Regions from separate parts of the Streptomyces sp. B3I8 genome, predicted to be linked through region 3. Evidence: riboswitches for the same ligand, from Rfam matches in the RefSeq annotation. Region 3 holds a riboswitch; each other region holds the start of a gene.
What was found. Region 3 has a riboswitch for S-adenosylmethionine ahead of thrC (threonine synthase). Riboswitches for the same ligand answer to the same signal wherever they lie in the genome.

Region 1 (6,161 bases), 1.4 Mb from region 3:
CAGCGAGGTGTTCTCCGTGACCGGGACGTACGACCTGATCGCGATGGTCCGCGTGAAGGCGCACGACGAGCTGGCGGACGTCATCCCCGGCCGGATCAGCAAGATCCCCGGCGTCGAGGGCACCGACACGCACGTCGCGTTCCGCACGTACTCGCAGCACGACCTGGAGGCGGCGTTCTCCATCGGGCTGGAGTCGTAGGAACTCCAGCCCGCGGACCTCGGGCGTCGGCCTCTCCGGGCAGCCGGTCAGACCGCCGGGACGCAGCGGCCGTCCTGCGTGCGGTACTCCCACTTCGCGCCCTCGCGCACCAGTTCCCGTACCGCCAGGACGAAGCGGTCGACGTGCTCGTCGGGCGTGCCCGCGCCGAAGCTCACGCGGATCGCGTTGAGGGACTTCTCGCCGGGCGCCGCCTCCGGCGCCCCGCACTCGCCCTGGGACTCCGGGTCGCCGCCGAGCAGGGTGCGCACCAGCGGGTGGGCGCAGAACAGGCCGTCGCGGACGCCGATGCCGTACTCGGCGGAGAGCGCGGCGGCGAAGTGCGAGCTGTTCCAGCCCTCGACGACGAAGGACAGCACGCCCACGCGGGGCGCGGCGTCGCCGAACAGGGAGAGGATCCGCACCTCGGGCACGTCGGCGAGGCCCGCGCGGACCCGGTCGATCAGATGGATCTCACGGGCGACCAGGGTGTCCCAGCCGGCCTCGGTGAGCGCCTTGCAGGCGGAGGCGACGGCGTGGGCGCCGATCACGTTGGGCGAGCCGGCCTCGTGCCGGGCGGCGCCCTCGTGCCACTCCACGTCGACGCCGCCGTCGGCGCGCCGGGTGACCCTGCGGCTGGCGCCGCCGCCCGCGAGGTAGGGCTCGGCGGCGGTCAGCCAGTCGGCGCGGCCCGCCAGGACGCCGGAGCCGAAGGGGGCGTACAGCTTGTGCCCGGAGAAGGCGACCCAGTCGACGTCCAGGTCCTGCACGGAGACGGGGTGGTGCGGGGCGAGCTGGGCGGCGTCCAGGACGACACGGGCGCCGTGCGCGTGCGCGGCGGCCGCCAGTTCGCGTACGGGCCACAGCTCGCCGGTGACGTTGGAGGCGCCGGTGACACAGACCAGGGCCGGGGCGTGGATGTCGCGGGCGGCGAGGGCGCGCTCCAGGGTGTCGACGGCGTCGCCCGGGGTGCGGGGGGCGTCCAGGCAGGTCACGCGGGCGTCGCGCCAGGGCAGCAGGGACGCGTGGTGCTCGGTCTCGAAGACGAACACCTCGCAGCCTGCGGGCAGCGCGGCGGCGAGGAGGTTGAGCGAGTCGGTGGTGGACCGGGTGAAGACGACCTGGTCGTCCGCGCGGCAGTCGAGGAACTCCCCGACGGTACGGCGGGCGTTCTCGAACAGGTCGGTGGAGAGCTGCGAGAGGTAACCGGCGCCGCGGTGGACGCTGCCGTAGTACGGGGCGTACGCGGCGACGTCGTCCCAGACGCGCTGCAGGGCGGGGGCGCTCGCCGCGTAGTCCAGGGCGGCGTAGGTGACTTCGCCGCCGGTGACGAGGGGGACGGTGACGTCGCGGCCGAGGACGGGGAGGGGGGCGGGGGCGTCGGCGGAGGTGGTGGAGACGGTGGTGGCGGGGGTGACGGCGGTGGCGGACATCGGTGAACTCCCGTGGAAGCAGCCGGAATCACCACGCGGGCAGGGGCGGCCGACGGCCGGCGCTCGCGCGTGGGTGAGGGGGGGAACGAGAAGGGTGTGCGGAGGCGGGGCTCTGCGGCCCTATCGCATTCGCTTGCTCACGGGGGCTCCTCGAGGACCAGGACCCCTGGGGTTTCGAGGGGTCCGCGCTTGCCGCGGACCTTGTGGCGCGCGGCCTGGTCTTCACCCGGGGCACCCCGCCACGGACGGAGGGTTGCCGGACAGTCGGCCGGGGCCTCATGACTGTCACTCATGACCTGCACACGACGCTACGGGACCGTGCGGCTCCGCCGCAACCCGTCCCACATCCCGATACGCGGGGGTGCGCCCAGGCGCGTTCTCGCCCCCGCCGCACCTGCCCCGGGGGGCGGAACCCCGTGCCGGGGTCCGAGGGGCGCAGCCCTTTGGAGGGACGGGACGGGCAGGGGCGGCGGGGGCGGGAGGCCGCACACCGGAGGGCCCCGCACCCCCGAACGGCACCGCTACGCGCGGCGCGTGGCCGTGACCCAGCGCGAGAGGGTCTCCCGCGCCGCCCCGCTGTCGATGGACTCCGCCGCCCGCGCCATCCCGTCGCGGATCCGGTCCACCAGTGGCCCGTCCTCCCCCCGCAACGCCACCACCGCCGCCGCCGAGTTCAACAGCACCGCATCCCGCACCGGCCCCGTCTCCCCCTCCAGCAGCCGCCGCGCGACCTCCGCGTTGTAGGAGGGGTCACCACCGCGCAGCGCCTCCACCGGCACCAGCGGGATGCCGACCGACCGCGGGTCGAACGCCTCCTCCGTCACCTTGCCGTCCCGCACCACCCACACCCGTGACGTGGACGTCGTCGTCAGCTCGTCGAGCCCGTCGTCGCCGCGGAAGACCAGCGAGGAGTTGCCGCGCTCGGCGAAGACCCCGGCGATGATCGGCGCGACCCGCGCGTCGGCGACGCCGATCGCCTGGGCCCGTACCTTCGCCGGGTTGGTCAGCGGCCCGAGGAAGTTGAACGTCGTCCGGATGCCGAGCTGCCCGCGCGCCGCGGCCACGTGCCGCAGCGCCGGGTGGAACCTCGCCGCGAAGCAGAAGGTGATCCCGGCCTCCTCGGCGACCTCCACCACCCGCTGCGGGGTGAGGTTGAGGTCGACGCCGAGCTTCTCCAGGACGTCGGAGGCCCCGGACGCCGAGGAGGCCGCCCGGTTGCCGTGCTTGACGACCTTCGCGCCGGTCCCGGCGACGACGATCGCGGACATCGTGGAGATGTTGACGGTCTTGGCGCCGTCCCCGCCCGTGCCGACGATGTCGACGGTGTCTCCGGGGATGTCGATGACGTGGGCGTGCGCGTACATCGCGCGCACGAACCCGGTGATCTCCTCGACCGTCTCGCCCTTGGCACGCAGCGCCACCGCGAAGCCGGCGATCTGCGCGTCGGTCGCCTCGCCGCGCATGATGAGGTCCATCGCCCAGGCGGTGTCGTCCGCGGACAGGTCACGCCCGTCGAGCAGGCCGTTGAGGAGGGCGGGCCAGGAGCGGCCCGCCGCGGTGTCGCCTCCAGCGGGGGTCACAGCAGTCATACGCCGCTCCTGGGTCGTCGCAAGGGGTGTTCCGGCACGTCGGCACGGCAGTGCCGGGCGGTCTCCACCCTATCCAGCCCCGCGCACGGGGAAGGGCCCCGTCCGATGTTCGGACGGGGCCCTCCTCGCCGTGGCGTGGCGACAGTGGGTGATCAGTGGTGGCCGTGGCCGCTGGTGATCTCCTTGTACTCCTCGACGGTGGGCTTGGGGATCTGGTTGTGCTCCCCGTAGTACGCCTCGCTCAGCTTGGCGCGGAGCTTCTGCGGGCCCTTGATCTTGCGCTCGACACCGTTCTCGTCGACCGTCGGGCCGAGCTCGAGCGGGCTGTACTGGTCGTGCGCCGTGAGGGTGTGCAGCTGCTCCTGGCTGAGCGGCTCGTGCACCTCGATGAACTCACCGTGCGGCAGGCGCTTGATGATGCCGGACTCGCGCCCGTGCAGCACCTTCTCCTTGTCGCGGCGCTGGAGGCCGAGGCAGATCCGCTTGGTGACGACGAACGCGATCACCGGGGCGACGAAGAACGCGATCCGGACGAACCAGGTGATGGCGTTGATCGACAGGCTGAAGTGCGTGGCGAACAGGTCGTTGCCGCCGCCGATCAGCAGGACGGTGTACCACGTCATCCAGGCGACACCGAACGCGGTCCGGGTCGGGGCGTTGCGCGGGCGGTCCAGGATGTGGTGCTCGCGCTTGTCGCCGGTGACCCAGGACTCGATGAACGGGTAGACCGCGATGGCGACCAGGACCAGCGGGAAGATCATCAGCGGGACGAACACGCCCAGGACGAGCGTGTGGCCCCAGAGGTTGATCTCCCAGCCGGGCATGACACGGATCAGGCCCTCGGAGAAGCCCATGTACCAGTCGGGCTGGGCGCCGGTGGAGACCTGGTCCGGCCGGTAGGGGCCGATCGCCCAGATCGGGTTGATCTGCGCGATCGCCGCGACGGCCGCGATGACGCCGAAGACCAGGAAGAAGAAGCCCCCGGCCTTGGCCATGTACACCGGCAGCAGCGGCATGCCGACGACGTTGTTGTTGGTCTTTCCGGGACCCGCGTACTGCGTGTGCTTGTGGTAGAAGACCAGAATCAGGTGCGCCACCATCAGGCCGAGCATGATGCCCGGCAGCAGCAGGATGTGGATCGAGTAGAACCGGGCCACGAAGTCGCCGCCCGGGAACTCGCCGCCGAAGAGGAAGAACGACAGGTACGTGCCGACGATCGGCACGGACAGGATCGCGCCCTCCATGAAGCGGACACCGGTGCCGGAGAGCAGGTCGTCCGGGAGCGAGTAGCCGGTGAAACCGGTGAACATGCCCAGGACGAACAGCAGGAAGCCGAACAGCCAGTTGACCTCGCGCGGCTTGCGGAACGCGCCGGTGAAGAAGACGCGCATCATGTGCACGAACATGCCGGCGAGGAAGATCAGCGCCGCCCAGTGGTGAATCTGTCGGATCAGCAGACCACCGCGCACCTCGAAAGAGATGTGCATGGTGGAGTTGAACGCCTCCGACATCAGCTGGCCCTGCAACGGCACGTAAGTGCCGTGGTACTGGACCTCGTTCATCGACGGGTGGAAGAACAGCGTCAGGTACACACCGGTCAGGATGATGATGATGAAGCTGTACATGCAGACTTCACCGAGCATGAACGACCAGTGGTCCGGGAAGATCTTGCGCATGTTGGACTTGGCCAGGGAGTAGATCCCCAGGCGGCCGTCGGCCCAGTCGGCGACCCGCTCACCGGCGGGCGCCTTGCCGCGCCTGCGCGGCTCGTTGCTGGCTGCTGCAGTACTCATCCGCGCTCCCAGAAAGCAGGACCGACGGGCTCCGCGAAGTCGCCGAGCGCCTCGAGGTAGCCGTCCTCGCTCACACCGATGCGCAGTTGCGGCAGGGGGTGGCCGGCCGGACCGAAGATGACTCGGGCACCGTCGGAGAGGTCGAAGGTGGACTGGTGGCACGGGCACAGAACGTGGTGCGTCTGCTGCTCGTACAGCGAGATCGGGCATCCGACGTGGGTGCAGATCTTGGAGTAGGCCACGATGCCCTCGTGGCTCCAGTCGAGTTCCTGCTTGTCCTTGATGTTCTCCGGCTGGAGCCGGACGATCATCAGGGCCGCCTTGGCGATCTCGGTCTGGAACTCCTCGTCGTGCTCCTCGAGCCCCTCGGGCTTGGCGAAGGTCAGCGAACCCACGGCCACGTCGGAGGGACGGATCGGCTCGTTGGTGTTCATGTTGACCAGCAGCTTGCCCTTGGCCCACGCGGTGTGGCGGAGCTTGGTGTGGGGCAGCGGGCCGAGGTCGCGCAGCAGCATGAGGCCGGAGAGCGGCACCAGGGTGAGCGCGCCGAACATGGTGGTGCGGATCAGCTTGCGCCGGCCGAACGCGGACTCCTTGGCGCCCTGCTTGAAGTCGGCGAGGACCTTCGAGCGGGTCTCCGGGGGTGCCTCGATCGGGTGACGCTCGTCGGCGATCTCCACATCGGACATCAGCGTGCGGGCCCAGTGGACCGCGCCGGCGCCGATCGTGAAGAGCGCCACGCCGAGGGTCAGGCCCAGCGCGAAGTTGAGCGCGCTGAGGTGCCCCAGCGGGAACACGTAGATCGACTTGTCCGGCGAGATCGCCACGTACGACGCGATGAAGCCGACGGTGGCCAGCATCGAGAGCGTGAACAGCATGGCCACCGTGCGCTCGGAGTGCCTGGCGGCCTTCTCGTCCACGTCCTGGCGGCGGTGCTCGTGCGGCGGCAGACCGGGGTCCGCGAACGGGTTCTCCTCGTCCGCGACGGCCAGGGCCTCGTGGGCCCCGTGCTCCTGGTCCCGCTCGGCGGGCAGCTTCTCTTCTGGAATGTCTTGGCTACTCATGACTTCTTGGCCTTTGCGGTCCGAGCGGCAACCCAGATGGCGACCGCGATCAGCGCGCCGAGTCCGAAGATCCAGGCGAACAGACC
Region 2 (6,161 bases), 1.3 Mb from region 3:
AGGGTCAGGGACCGGTTGGCGGCGTAGGTGGTGACACCCGAGGTCGCGTCGGTGAACAGCACCAGTAGCCGGCCCGCCCCGTGGCCGGGGAAAGCGGTCAGCGACAGCGGGCGCCCGTCCAGCTCGAACTCGACCCTGCCCGGGGCGTCGTAGACATGCTCGAGGCCCTCGACGGCGGCGCCCACGGTGGTCGGCCGCGGAGTGTCGAACGGGACGTAGCGGCCCGTCACGGCCCAGCGTGGGTCGGGGGCGTAGGCGGGCGTCCCGGCGAAGGCCGTGCGCAGCGGGGCGTCCGGGTGCCGGGGGCGCACGATGTCCTGGCCGCCGCGCCTGGCGACCTCGATGACGGCGTCCTTCCAGACGGCGTCCACGCCGCCGCGCTCGGGAAGCACGCCGAAGCGGTGCTCGCCGCTCACCGGCGCCCCGTCGACGACGAGTTCCTCGCCCTCGTCGAGGTCCACGACGACGCCCCCGGGGCCGGTGCGCCACGCGCCGGGCGCGTCCGGGAAGCGTTGGGGCCGGTCGTCGAGCCAGTGCAGACCGGTGATCGCCAGGAACCCGTGCGGGGCGGCGAGCCGGGCCTCTTTGGCGCGGTGCCACTCCAGCCAGCTCTTGGTGAAGGCGTGGAGGTCAGTGGTGGCGGCCTCGGTGGTCATGGGCGATCTCCCTCGTGTCGGGGTGCCTTCGGGCAGGGGATGCGGGGCCGGGCTGCCGGGCCGACGCGCGTACCCGGCGGGCACGTTCGCCGCCGCGTCACCGGGTGCGCCGGCGGTCGGCTTCCACGGGCGTCGGCCGAACCCGCGTTCCGGTGGCGCGGGGCGGCTTCTTGTCGGTCATGCGGACGAGGTCATGCGGATGAGGTCTTGCGGACGAGGTCATGCGGACGAGGTCATGCGGGGACGCCGATCGGCCCGCGACAGGGAAGGGTTCGGCGCCGGGCCGCGGGGTGGGCGTCGTTGCCCTCGAGCTCGACGGCGAGGTGCGGGGCGGGGCCGGACAGGGGAATTCCTTCCGGAGGACACGACGACTCGCGGCCACGGGGCCACGACGAGACGGCCGGCGGGAGCGGCCGGCAGAGGTCAGACGTGTGCGGAAGGACAGACGGCGGAGGAGGTGCGGCAGTAGTCGACGTGCCGCCGGGTGATCAGCCGCGCACCGGTGCACGCACCGTGCGGTGCCGTACCCAGTACGCGCATCACAGCCTCCACCCGTCAACGGCTCTCCTTTTCAACGTAAGTCGTCCGCCCCCGTGAATGTCAAGGCCGACGGCGTCCGCGATGCGGGACGGGAGGGCCCTCTTGACGCCGGTGTCGGCGGGATCGACACTCGCTGGGGCAATCCCAGTGAACGGGTAGGGAACGTAGGGTCGTCCGGGCGGGCGGCGCACGCGGCCTGCCGGCCGGTCCAGTCGGCGGACCGGCGTTGACATCCGTTCGGGCATTTGTCTTTACTACGGCCCCAGAACGGTCATGAGCGTCAGCGACAAGCCCTGGCTTGCTGACCGGCAACCCTCCCACCGCGGTGGGGTGCCCCAGGTGAAGACCCGACCGAAGAGTTTCGGTAAGCGCGAGGCCCACAGGGCCGGAACGGTGACGGTGACGCCATGAACGCAGCTCCCAGGACGGCCACGCGCCGCCCACAGGGCTGCGTGGAGCCGTACCCGAACCCGCTCGTCGCCGATCGCGCGGTCGACCTGCTCCGTGTGAACAGCGCACTGTGTACCGCACCGGGCCGTGCCCGCTGTCGGGGCTGACCTCTTTCCGCAGCGCCCGAAGCCCGCACGCCGCCGCAGCCCCGCATTCCCCGACGAACGCCGCCCGTGCGGTGTGCCGTTGTCCTCCCCGCCCCCGGTTCCCCGCGGCCGCATCCGCCGACGCATGCCGCCGCGCCGTCCGGGGTGTCCGAACCTGCCGGAGCCCACCATGAGTGAACCCCCTGGCGCCACCGTCACGCTCACGCCGTCACCCACCGCCGACGAACCGCCGCCACCGCTCGTCGCACAGCGGGTCCTGCCGCTGCGGCGCCCCGGGCGCTGGATCGCCACCGCGGTCGTACTCGTCCTGGCCGCCCAGTTCGTGCACGGACTGGTGACCAACCCCTTCTACCAGTGGGACCGCTGGAGCTACTGGTTCCTGCGCCCCACCCTCCTCGACGGCCTCGTGATCACCCTCGAAGTCACCGCCTACAGCGCGGTGCTGGGCCTGATCGGCGGCGTCGTGCTCGCCCTGGCACGACTGTCCAGGAGCCCCGTGCTGCGCGCGGTGAGCTGGACCTACGTCTGGGTGCTGCGCTCCGTCCCGCTCATCGTGGTGCTGATCTTCCTCTACAACTTCAGCGCCCTGTACAAGACGCTGAGCATCGGCATCCCCTTCGGCCCGGCCTTCTTCTCCTTCGACGAATCGAGACTGGCCACCGACATGGTCGTCGCCGTCGTCGGCCTCAGCCTCAACGAGGCCGCCTACGCGGCCGAGGTCGTCCGCGGCGGCATCCTCTCCGTCGACCAGGGCCAGCACGAGGCGGCGGCGGCGCTCGGCCTGCCCAAGGGCTACCAGTTCCGCAGGATCGTCTTTCCGCAGGCGCTGCGCTCCATCGTCCCGAACTACGTCAATCAGCTGATCGGCCTGATCAAGGGCACCTCGCTGGTCTTCTATGTGTCCCTGCTCGACCTGTTCGGCTCCGCACAGACCATGGGTGCCACCTACCCCGGCGACATCGTGCCGCTGCTGCTGGTCGTCACCGTCTGGTACCTGATCCTGACCAGCGCCGTCTCCGTCGTCCAGTTCTACGTCGAGCGGCACTACGCCCGCGGCGCCACCCGCGGCCTGCCGCCGACACCGCTGCAGAAGCTGCGCACCGGTCTCACCGGCCTGCGGGCCCGCATCCGCGAGGAGGCCGCCGTATGACCGCCAGGACGCTCGAGCCCCTGGCCGGGGGCGGGGCCGCCACCGTCGAGGTGCACGACGTGCACAAGTGGTACGGCACCCACCGGGTACTGGCCGGCGTCGACCTGACCGTCCGCCCCGGCGAGGTCACCGTCGTCCTCGGCCCCTCCGGCTCCGGCAAGTCCACCCTGCTGCGGGTCATCAACCACCTGGAGAAGCCCGAGATCGGCCACGTCAGCATCAACGGCGAGCTGATCGGCGTGAAGCGGCACGGCGACCGGCTCAAGGAACTGAGCGAGCGGGCCATCCTCGTCCAGCGCGCCCGGATCGGCTTCGTCTTCCAGAACTTCAACCTCTTCCCGCACCTGACCGTCCTCGACAACGTCGCCGCCGCCCCGGTCGCCACCGGCAGGCTGGGCAGGCCCGAGGCCCGGGAGCTCGCCCGCGAGCTGCTCGGCCGGGTCGGGCTCGGCGACAGGACCGGCGCCTACCCGCGCCGGCTCTCCGGCGGCCAGCAGCAGCGCGTCGCCATCGCCCGCGCTCTCGCCCTGCGCCCCGGCGTCATCCTCTTCGACGAGCCGACGTCCGCCCTGGACCCCGAGCTCGTCGGCGAAGTCCTCGCCGTCATCAAGGACCTGGCGACCAGCGGTACGACCCTTGTCATCGTCACCCACGAGATCGGGTTCGCCCGCGAGATCGCCGACCAGGTCGTCTTCCTCGACGGCGGAAGGATCGTCGAGCAGGGCCCGCCCTCCGAGGTCCTCGACAACCCGCGGCACGAGCGGACCAGGGACTTCCTCGCCAGGGTCCTCTGAACCCCGTACCTCCTCCAGACCTTCCCCACGCCACCCTCCTCACCTCCAGCGACAAGGAACGGCCATGCCCACGCAGTTCACCCGACGCAGCCTGATACGCGGCATCACCGCGGCGACCGCCGTCGCCTCCCTGGCCACCGGGCTCGCCGCATGCGGTGGCGACAGCGACGCGGCCACCTCCACCGACACCGCCTCGTCCGGCGAGGTCGTCATCGGGAAGGTCTCCAACGGCGCGGCCGAACAGACCTCCCTCGAGGTCACCGAAGTCAAGTCCATCAGCGCCGAACTGCCCGCCGCGGTCAGGAAGAGCGGCAAGCTGGAGATCGGCATCGGCGCCCTGCCGTCCGGCTTCCCGCCGCTGGCCTACGTGGGCAGCGACCAGAAGACGCTCACCGGCGCCGAGCCCGACTTCGGCCGCCTGGTCGCCGCGGTCCTGGGCCTGCGGCCCGAGGTGAAGAACCTCACCTGGGAGAACATGTTCGTCGGCATCGACAGCGGCAAGGTCGACGTGGCCTTCTCCAACGTCACCGACACCGAGGAGCGCAAGAAGAAGTACGAGTTCGCCTCCTACCGGCAGGACAACCTCGCCTTCACCGTGCCGAAGAAGAGCACCTGGAACTTCGACAACGACTACGAGAACCTCGCCGGCAAGACCGTCGCCGTCAGCTCCGGCACCAACCAGGAGAAGATCCTCCTGGAGTGGAAGGCGAAGCTGGCCAAGGAGGGCAAGAAGCTCACCGTCAAGTACTTCCAGACCGCCAACAGCGTCTACCTGGCCCTGGCCGGCGGCAGGATCGACGCGTACCTCGGGCCCAACCCCGGTATCGCCTACCACAACCGTCAGGTCGCGAACACGCCGGACGCCACCCGCACCGCCGGCACCTACTCCGGTGCCGGCGCGCACCTGCAGGGCCTCATCGCGGCCACCGCCAAGAAGGGCAGCGGCCTGGCGAAGCCGCTCGCCGACGCCATCGACCACCTGATCGAGAACGGCCAGTACGCCAAGTGGCTCAAGGCGTACAACCTCTCCAACGAGGCCGTCACCACGTCCGAGGTCAACCCGCCCGGACTGCCGCTCGACAACTCCTGACCCGGGCGTGCCGGGAACTCCACCGCCGCCTCGCGGTGGAGTCCCACGCGCCGCACACCCGCGCCCAGCACCCGCGCCCGACACCCGCGCAGAACACCCGAGTCGAACACCGGAGACCGTCACACCATGTCCGTCATCGCCCTCGACGCCGGCTCCTCGCACCCTCTGGACAACCCCGCCTGGGCCGCGCTCACCGGCCCGCACGCCCGCTTCGCCGAGCGCGTCGGCCGGGCCGTCCGGTACCAGCAGGACGTGTCCCCCTTCCACGCCGTCGCAGGCGACAACGACCCGCGCGCCTGGGCCGACCTCGCCGCACTCGTCGGCCCCGGCGGTACCGCCGCGGTGCGGGGCGTCACCGAGGTCCCCGAGGGGTGGGAGGTCGTCCACACCGGGCACGGCGTCCAGCTCGTGGACACCTCCCTGCGTGCCGAACCCGACCCCGAGGCCGTACGGCTCGGCCCCGCCGACGTGCCCGAGATCCTCGACCTGGTCGCCCGCACCGAGCCGGGCCCCTACCTGCCCCGCACCGTCGAACTGGGCACCTACCTCGGCATCCGGCACCGGGGCCGCCTCGTCGCCCTGGCCGGCGAGCGGCTGCACCCGCCCGGCTGGACGGAGATCAGCGCCGTGTGCACCGACCCCGAGCACCGCGGCCGGGGCCTGGCCACCCGTCTGGTCCGCGCGGTCGCCGCCGGCATCAAGGAGCGCGGCGAACGCCCCTTCCTGCACGCCGCGGCCACCAACGCGAACGCCATCCGGCTGTACGAGTCGATCGGCTTCACCCTGCGCTGCCGCACGGTCTTCTCGCTCCTGCGGCACACGGGGGCCGCTGCCCTGGAGGAGACCGCGTAGGGGGAGCGGCACATGACACGTGTACTCCGTGCCCTCCGCCCTTCACCCTCCCCGCCCGACGGGGCGGGGAGGGTGAAGGCGCTCGCCCGGGGGAGACTCGGTGTCTCCCCCGGCGGCCTCGCGCGAGACCGACAGCCTCTTCGCGTGCCGGACGGCGTCGGCTCACATGGCCGGGGTCGTGCCCGAGGTGCGGTTGCGGCGGCGGTGCAGGGCCAGGGCTGTGGTCGTGCCGACGGCTGTGAAGAGGCCGGCGGCGATGAGGAGGGGGGTGTTCGGGTCGGTGTCGGTGCTGGCGGCGACGTTCTGGGCCCGCAGTTCCTGGACGTACGCGGGGTACGCGGCGGTGGAGACCTTCGTCGTCGTCCGGTCGTAGTGCGGGGAGTGGTTCACCGAGGCCACCGAGCCGTCCGCGTTCAGCAGCACCTGCTTGTTGTCGGGGTGCCGGAAGTCGAACAGGCCGTCGAGGGTGCCGGCGCGCTGGTCGAAGGAGGCGTCACCGATGCGGCCGGTCGACCAGTTGTC
Region 3 (6,161 bases):
AGTTCCTCGTAGGCGCGCAGTCCGCGCACGATGTTCTTCGACAGTTCGGTCCGGTCGACCCGGACGATCGTCCTGCGGTCCGGGCCGATCTCCTCGCGCAGCGCCGTCATCCGCTCCGCCACGTCGTCCTCGTGCGAGCGGGCGCGCAGGAAGTCGGCGTCCGCGCCGAGCCCGTGCACCCCGATCCGGGTGTCGCCGAGCCCGCCGGCCACCGCGTCCGCGCACGCGGTGAAGGCGTCCGCCCAGCGGTGGGTGAGGAAGCCGAGCCGGTCGGCGCCGAGCATGCCGCGCAGCACCTGCTCGGCGATGTCGTCGGGGAGCATCCGGAAGTAGTCGACGGGCGCCCAGGGGGTGTGCGAGAAGTGCCCGATCCGCAGGTCGGGGCGGAGTTCCCGGAGCATTCCCGGGACCAGGGTCAGGTGGTAGTCCTGGACCATCACGACCGCGCCCTCGGCCGCCTCCTCGGCGAGCGCCTCGGCGAAGGCCCGGTTGTAGGTCTCGTACGAGGCCCACTGGCGCCGGAACTCCCGATCGAACACGGGTTCCAACGGGGTCTGGTACAGCATGTGGTGCACGAACCAGAGCACGGAGTTGGCGATGCCGTTGTAGGCGTCCGCGTGCACGTCGGCCGGCACGTCCAGCATCCGTACGCCGTCCTCGCCGACCCCGCGCCGCACCGCCTCGCGGTCACCGTCGCCCAGCGCCGAGCACACCCACAGCGCGCCCGCGTCCGGCCCGATGGCCGACAGCCCGGAGACCAGCCCGCCACCGCCCCGCCTGGCGTGCAGCGAACCGTCCTCCCGCACGGCGTACGAGACGGGCCCCCGATTGGAGGCGACCAGCACCTGAGCAGCACCGAACCTTGAAGCCATACGCCTCAACCTAGCCCGGCCCCCGAACCCTCAAACGTGCACGGACACCTCACCGCACCGATTCCGTCACACGACCTGTGCATACAACGGGTGTAAGCGGCCGGCCCATGCCCCGCCCTCCCCCTACGCCACCTTCCCCGCCGCGTACTCCGCGATCTCGGTCATCGGCGGGCGCTCCTCCGTGTCCACCGGATGGGTGCGCGGCTCGAAGCCCTGCGGGCCGCGTTCGAACTGGGTGAGGGCGGGGCGCAGAAGGTGGCCGCGGGCCAGACGGAGCTGGGCGGTGCGGTAGATCGCGGCGGCCATGCGGCCCAGTGCCTGCCCGTCCTGGTGGCGGTGGTGGCGTACGCCGACGTCGACCTGGGCGAGCGCGTCGAGGCCGACGGTGTGCAACGCGTCGACCAGCATGCCGAGCTCGACGCCGTAGCCGACCGGGAACGGGAGCCGTTCGAGCAGCGAGCGGCGGGCCGCGTACTCGCCGCCGAGCGGCTGGACGAAGCCGGCCAGCAGCGGCCAGTGCATGTTGAGCAGTGGCCGGGCCATCAGCTCGGTGACCCGGCCGCCCTGTCCGGCGGCTCCGGCGAGCGGGCGGTCGTACATCGCCTTGACCAGGTGCACGTCGGGGTCGGTCAGCAGCGGGCCGACGATGCCGGTGACGAAGTCGGAGGAGAACGCGCGCAGATCGGCGTCGACGAAGCAGACGAGGTCGCCGCGCGTGACCAGCAGCGAGCGCCACAGCACCTCGCCCTTGCCGGGCAGGGCCGGGATGCGCGGCAGGATCGCGTCACGGTGCACGACCCGGGCGCCCGCCGCCGCGGCCACCTCGGCGGTGCGGTCGGTGGAGCCGGAGTCGACGACCACGATCTCGTCGACGAGAGGCACCCGCCGGACCAGGTCGCGGCGGATCGTCGCCACGATCTCGCCGACGGTCGCCTCCTCGTCCAGCGCCGGGAGCACCACGCTGACCGACTGGCCGGTGGCCCGCTTGGCGGCCATGACCTGCTGCAACGGGCGGTCCGCCACCGACCACGAGCGCGCCTTCAGCCAATGCTCGACTTCCTGCAGCACGGTCGGTGGCTCCTTCGTGATCCATCTCGCGGTACGGACGACTCGTCCAAGTGTCCTGGCCTTCGGTTACAGTCTTGAACAACGCAGATGGCCGTCGCATGCCGGGGGCCACCGGCGCCACCACAACCGAATACCGCTCATCCAGAGGGGCAGAGGGAAACGGCCCGATGAAGCCCCGGCAACCCTCCAGCCGGCACTCGTAGATCGCTGATCAATCCCGATCACTCCGCGAGGCTCCCGGCTAGGGAAGGTGCCAAATCCGTCTCACGGCGAGATGCGTCGTGAGGAAGATGAGGAGAAAGGGCCTCGCCTCACATGGCTGTGCAGACTGTCGAAGACACCACCGGCTCCACCACTTCTGCCACCTCCGCCCCTTCCGCCACCGGGTCCGTCGATCTCGGTCCGGCCGCCGCGCTGAGCTGCCGCGAATGCGGCCACCGGGTGCCGCTCGGTCCCGTGTTCGCCTGCGAGGAATGTTTCGGGCCGCTCGAGATCGCCTACGACTTCTCGGGTCACGACACCGAGGAACTGCGCCGGACCATCGAAGCGGGCCCCGCGAACATCTGGCGGTACGCCCCGCTGCTGCCCGTCCCGGCGGACGTGGCGACGAAGCCGAACATCAACCCCGGCTGGACCAAGCTCGTCAAGGCCGACAACCTGGCCCGTGAACTCGGCGTCACCGGCGGGCTGTACATCAAGGACGACTCCGGCAACCCGACGCACTCCTTCAAGGACCGCGTCGTCGCCCAGGCCATCGAGGCCGCCCGTGCCTTCGGCTTCACCACCCTGTCCTGCTCCTCCACCGGCAACCTGGCCGGCGCGGTGGGTGCCGCCGCCGCCCGGGCCGGCTTCCGCTCCTGCGTGTTCATCCCGCACGACCTGGAGCAGGGCAAGGTCGTCATGGCCGCGATCTACGGCGGCGAGCTCGTCGGCATCGAGGGCAACTACGACGACGTGAACCGTTTCTGCTCCGAGCTGATCGGCGACCCGGCGGGCGAGGGCTGGGGCTTCGTCAACGTCAACCTGCGGCCGTACTACGCCGAGGGTTCCAAGACGCTGGCGTACGAGATCTGCGAGCAGCTCGGCTGGCGGCTGCCCGACCAGCTCGTGGTGCCCATCGCCTCCGGCTCCCAGCTCACGAAGATCGACAAGGGGCTGCGGGAGCTGATCGAGCTCGGGCTCGTCGAGGACCGGCCGTACAAGATCTTCGGCGCCCAGGCGGAGGGCTGTTCGCCGGTGTCGACCGCGTTCAAGGCGGGCCACGACGTCGTACGGCCGCAGAAGCCGGACACGATCGCCAAGTCGCTGGCGATCGGCAACCCGGCCGACGGCCCCTACGTGCTGGACATCGCACGCCGCACGGGCGGTGCGGTGGAGGACGTGAACGACGAGGCGATCGTCGACGCGATCCGGCTGCTGGCGCGGACCGAGGGCATCTTCGCGGAGACCGCCGGCGGTGTGACGGTCGGCGTCACGCGCAAGCTGATCGAGGCCGGTGTGCTCGACCCGTCGCTGACGACCGTCGTCCTCAACACCGGTGACGGCCTCAAGACGCTGGACGCGGTGGCGGGCACGGGGCTCACCGCGACGATCCGGCCGTCCCTGGAGTCCTTCCGGGAGGCGGGGCTCGCGTAGCCCCCGCGCGGCCCTCGCGCGGCAGGACCGGCCGTCCCCCCTTCCCCACAGCGCCCCCCTACGGGCACCCTCGCACCCGACCGGAGGTCATCACCCCCATGAGCGTCACCGTTCGCATCCCCACCATCCTGCGCACCTACACCGGCGGCAAGGCCGAGGTCGACGCCGAGGGCACGACCCTCGGCGAGGTCATCGCGGACCTGGAGAAGAACCACACCGGGATCGCCGCCCGGGTCCTGGACGACCAGGGCAAGCTGCGCCGTTTCGTCAACGTGTACGTCAACGACGACGACGTCCGCTTCGAGCAGGGGCTCGACACGGCGACGCCGCAGGGTGCGGGCGTGTCGATCATCCCCGCGGTCGCCGGCGGCTGAGACGGGCGTGGCGGGCGGGACGCGCCGGACGGCGTCCACGTTCCGCGTCCCTTACCCTCGGTAATGCAGATCACTCAGCGTAGAACGAATTACCCCCTCCGCGAGAGAAGCGGAGGGGGTAATTCTGTATGATTGAGCGCGATACAATTGGGGAACGCACCCCGGATTTCCGAGACCGGGCGACGGCAATCTTGTCGGGCTTCCGACAAGAAGTAGCCAAAGTGTGCAGGGCTTTTGCGTCCTATGCGCCTTTTGTGCGGTCCGACTTGCCCTGAATTCGAGCGAATTCTCCGTACATTCCCGACCGGTCGTGCCCAGATTTCTCGTCCGACTGACCTGTTGCACACGGCAGTTGGACAGATACATTCAGCCGCGGTCGACGCGTTCCGGCGCACGCCCCCAACCGTTGGGGGGTGAGGTCTGACCCGGATCCGCGAAGTGCGGATCCGTGCAAGGGCCAGTAATAGGGGAGTTAGGCATGGCTCAGGGCACCGTCAAGTGGTTCAACGCGGAGAAGGGGTACGGCTTCATCGCGGTCGACGGTGGTGCGGATGTGTTCGTCCACTACAGCGCGATCCAGATGGACGGTTACCGCACTCTGGAAGAGGGCCAGCGGGTCGAGTTCGAGATCTCGCAGGGTCAGAAGGGGCCGCAGGCGGACATGGTCCGCGTTGCCGGCTGACGCGCGCGCCGACTGAAAGTTCGACGTGAACGAAGGGCTCGTGGGCACCGTCGGGTGCCCGCGGGCCCTTCGGTCTGTCCGGAACCGGGGCGGCGTCGGGCGCCCGCGGGCCCGCCGGTCCGTCCGGAACCGGGGCGGCGTCGGGCGCCCGCGGGCCCGCCGGTCCGTCCGGGTTCCGCGGGGTGGCGCTTGCACTCTCGGGGGGTGAGTGCTAATCATTGGCGTTAGCACTCACAAGGTGAGAGTGACAACTATGGACCGGGTCGGTGAGGCCCTGGCGAGGTGGGGCAAGGAACCACCAGCCGGTGCCGTCCGTCGCGGGCGCGGGCGCGGTCCGGAGCAATCCACCCCAGTCCGGGAGGACCACTTCACATGGCCAAGATCATCGCGTTCGACGAGGAGGCGCGGCGCGGCCTCGAGCGCGGCATGAACCAGCTCGCGGACGCCGTGAAGGTGACGCTCGGCCCCAAGGGCCGAAACGTCGTCCTCGAGAAGAAGTGGGGCGCCCCCACGATCACCAACGATGGTGTCTCCATCGCCAAGGAGATCGAGCTCGAGGACCCGTACGAGAAGATCGGCGCCGAGCTGGTCAAGGAAGTCGCCAAGAAGACGGACGACGTCGCCGGTGACGGTACGACCACCGCGACCGTCCTCGCCCAGGCGCTGGTCCGCGAGGGCCTGCGCAACGTGGCGGCCGGCGCCAACCCGATGGCCCTGAAGCGCGGTATCGAGAAGGCCGTCGAGGCCGTCTCCGCCGCCCTGCTCGACCAGGCCAAGGAGGTCGAGACGAAGGAGCAGATCGCCTCCACGGCCTCCATCTCCGCCGCCGACACCCAGATCGGCGAGCTCATCGCCGAGGCGATGGACAAGGTCGGCAAGGAAGGCGTCATCACGGTCGAGGAGTCGCAGACCTTCGGTCTGGAGCTCGAGCTCACCGAGGGCATGCGCTTCGACAAGGGCTACATCTCGGCGTACTTCGCGACCGACATGGAGCGCATGGAGGCGTCGCTCGAGGACCCCTACATCCTCATCGCCAACTCCAAGATCTCCGCGGTCAAGGACCTGCTCCCGCTCCTGGAGAAGGTCATGCAGTCGGGCAAGCCGCTGCTGATCATCGCCGAGGACGTCGAGGGCGAGGCCCTGTCGACCCTGGTCGTCAACAAGATCCGTGGCACCTTCAAGTCCGTCGCCGTCAAGGCCCCGGGCTTCGGTGACCGCCGCAAGGCCATGCTCGGCGACATCGCCATCCTCACGGGCGGCGAGGTCATCTCCGAGGAGGTCGGCCTCAAGCTGGAGAACGCCGGTCTGGAGCTCCTGGGCCGCGCCCGCAAGGTCGTCATCACCAAGGACGAGACCACCATCGTCGACGGCGCCGGCTCCGCCGACCAGGTCGCCGGCCGGGTCAACCAGATCCGCGCCGAGATCGACAACAGCGACTCCGACTACGACCGCGAGAAGCTGCAGGAGCGCCTGGCGAAGCTCGCCGGCGGCGTCGCGGTCATCAAGGCCGGTGCCGCCACCGAGGTGGAG

Region 1: another riboswitch for S-adenosylmethionine. It lies ahead of QFZ64_RS09945 (aminotransferase class V-fold PLP-dependent enzyme); the one in region 3 lies ahead of thrC (threonine synthase).
Region 2: another riboswitch for S-adenosylmethionine. It lies ahead of QFZ64_RS10755 (amino acid ABC transporter permease); the one in region 3 lies ahead of thrC (threonine synthase).

Annotation. Positions count from the first base shown of each region.
Region 1 is NZ_JAUSYN010000002.1:1,726,989-1,733,149, forward strand. It holds gene QFZ64_RS09940 (Lrp/AsnC family transcriptional regulator) at 1-199, shown strand, start outside; gene QFZ64_RS09945 (aminotransferase class V-fold PLP-dependent enzyme) at 247-1,629, opposite strand; SAM riboswitch class IV at 1,810-1,926, opposite strand; gene trpD (anthranilate phosphoribosyltransferase) at 2,151-3,218, opposite strand; gene QFZ64_RS09955 (cytochrome bc complex cytochrome b subunit) at 3,371-5,011, opposite strand; gene QFZ64_RS09960 (ubiquinol-cytochrome c reductase iron-sulfur subunit) at 5,008-6,075, opposite strand; gene QFZ64_RS09965 (c-type cytochrome) at 6,072-6,161, opposite strand, start outside.
Region 2 is NZ_JAUSYN010000002.1:1,913,493-1,919,653, reverse strand. It holds gene QFZ64_RS10760 (DUF1684 domain-containing protein) at 1-656, opposite strand, end outside; SAM riboswitch class IV at 1,466-1,573, shown strand; gene QFZ64_RS10755 (amino acid ABC transporter permease) at 1,923-2,903, shown strand; gene QFZ64_RS10750 (amino acid ABC transporter ATP-binding protein) at 2,900-3,697, shown strand; gene QFZ64_RS10745 (ABC transporter substrate-binding protein) at 3,762-4,787, shown strand; gene QFZ64_RS10740 (GNAT family N-acetyltransferase) at 4,914-5,639, shown strand; gene QFZ64_RS10735 (phospholipase C) at 5,802-6,161, opposite strand, start outside.
Region 3 is NZ_JAUSYN010000002.1:3,171,088-3,177,248, reverse strand. It holds gene QFZ64_RS16090 (trehalose-6-phosphate synthase) at 1-872, opposite strand, end outside; gene QFZ64_RS16085 (glucosyl-3-phosphoglycerate synthase) at 996-1,940, opposite strand; SAM riboswitch class I at 2,075-2,237, shown strand; gene thrC (threonine synthase) at 2,256-3,575, shown strand; gene QFZ64_RS16075 (MoaD/ThiS family protein) at 3,674-3,949, shown strand; gene QFZ64_RS16070 (cold-shock protein) at 4,428-4,631, shown strand; gene groL (chaperonin GroEL) at 5,004-6,161, shown strand, end outside.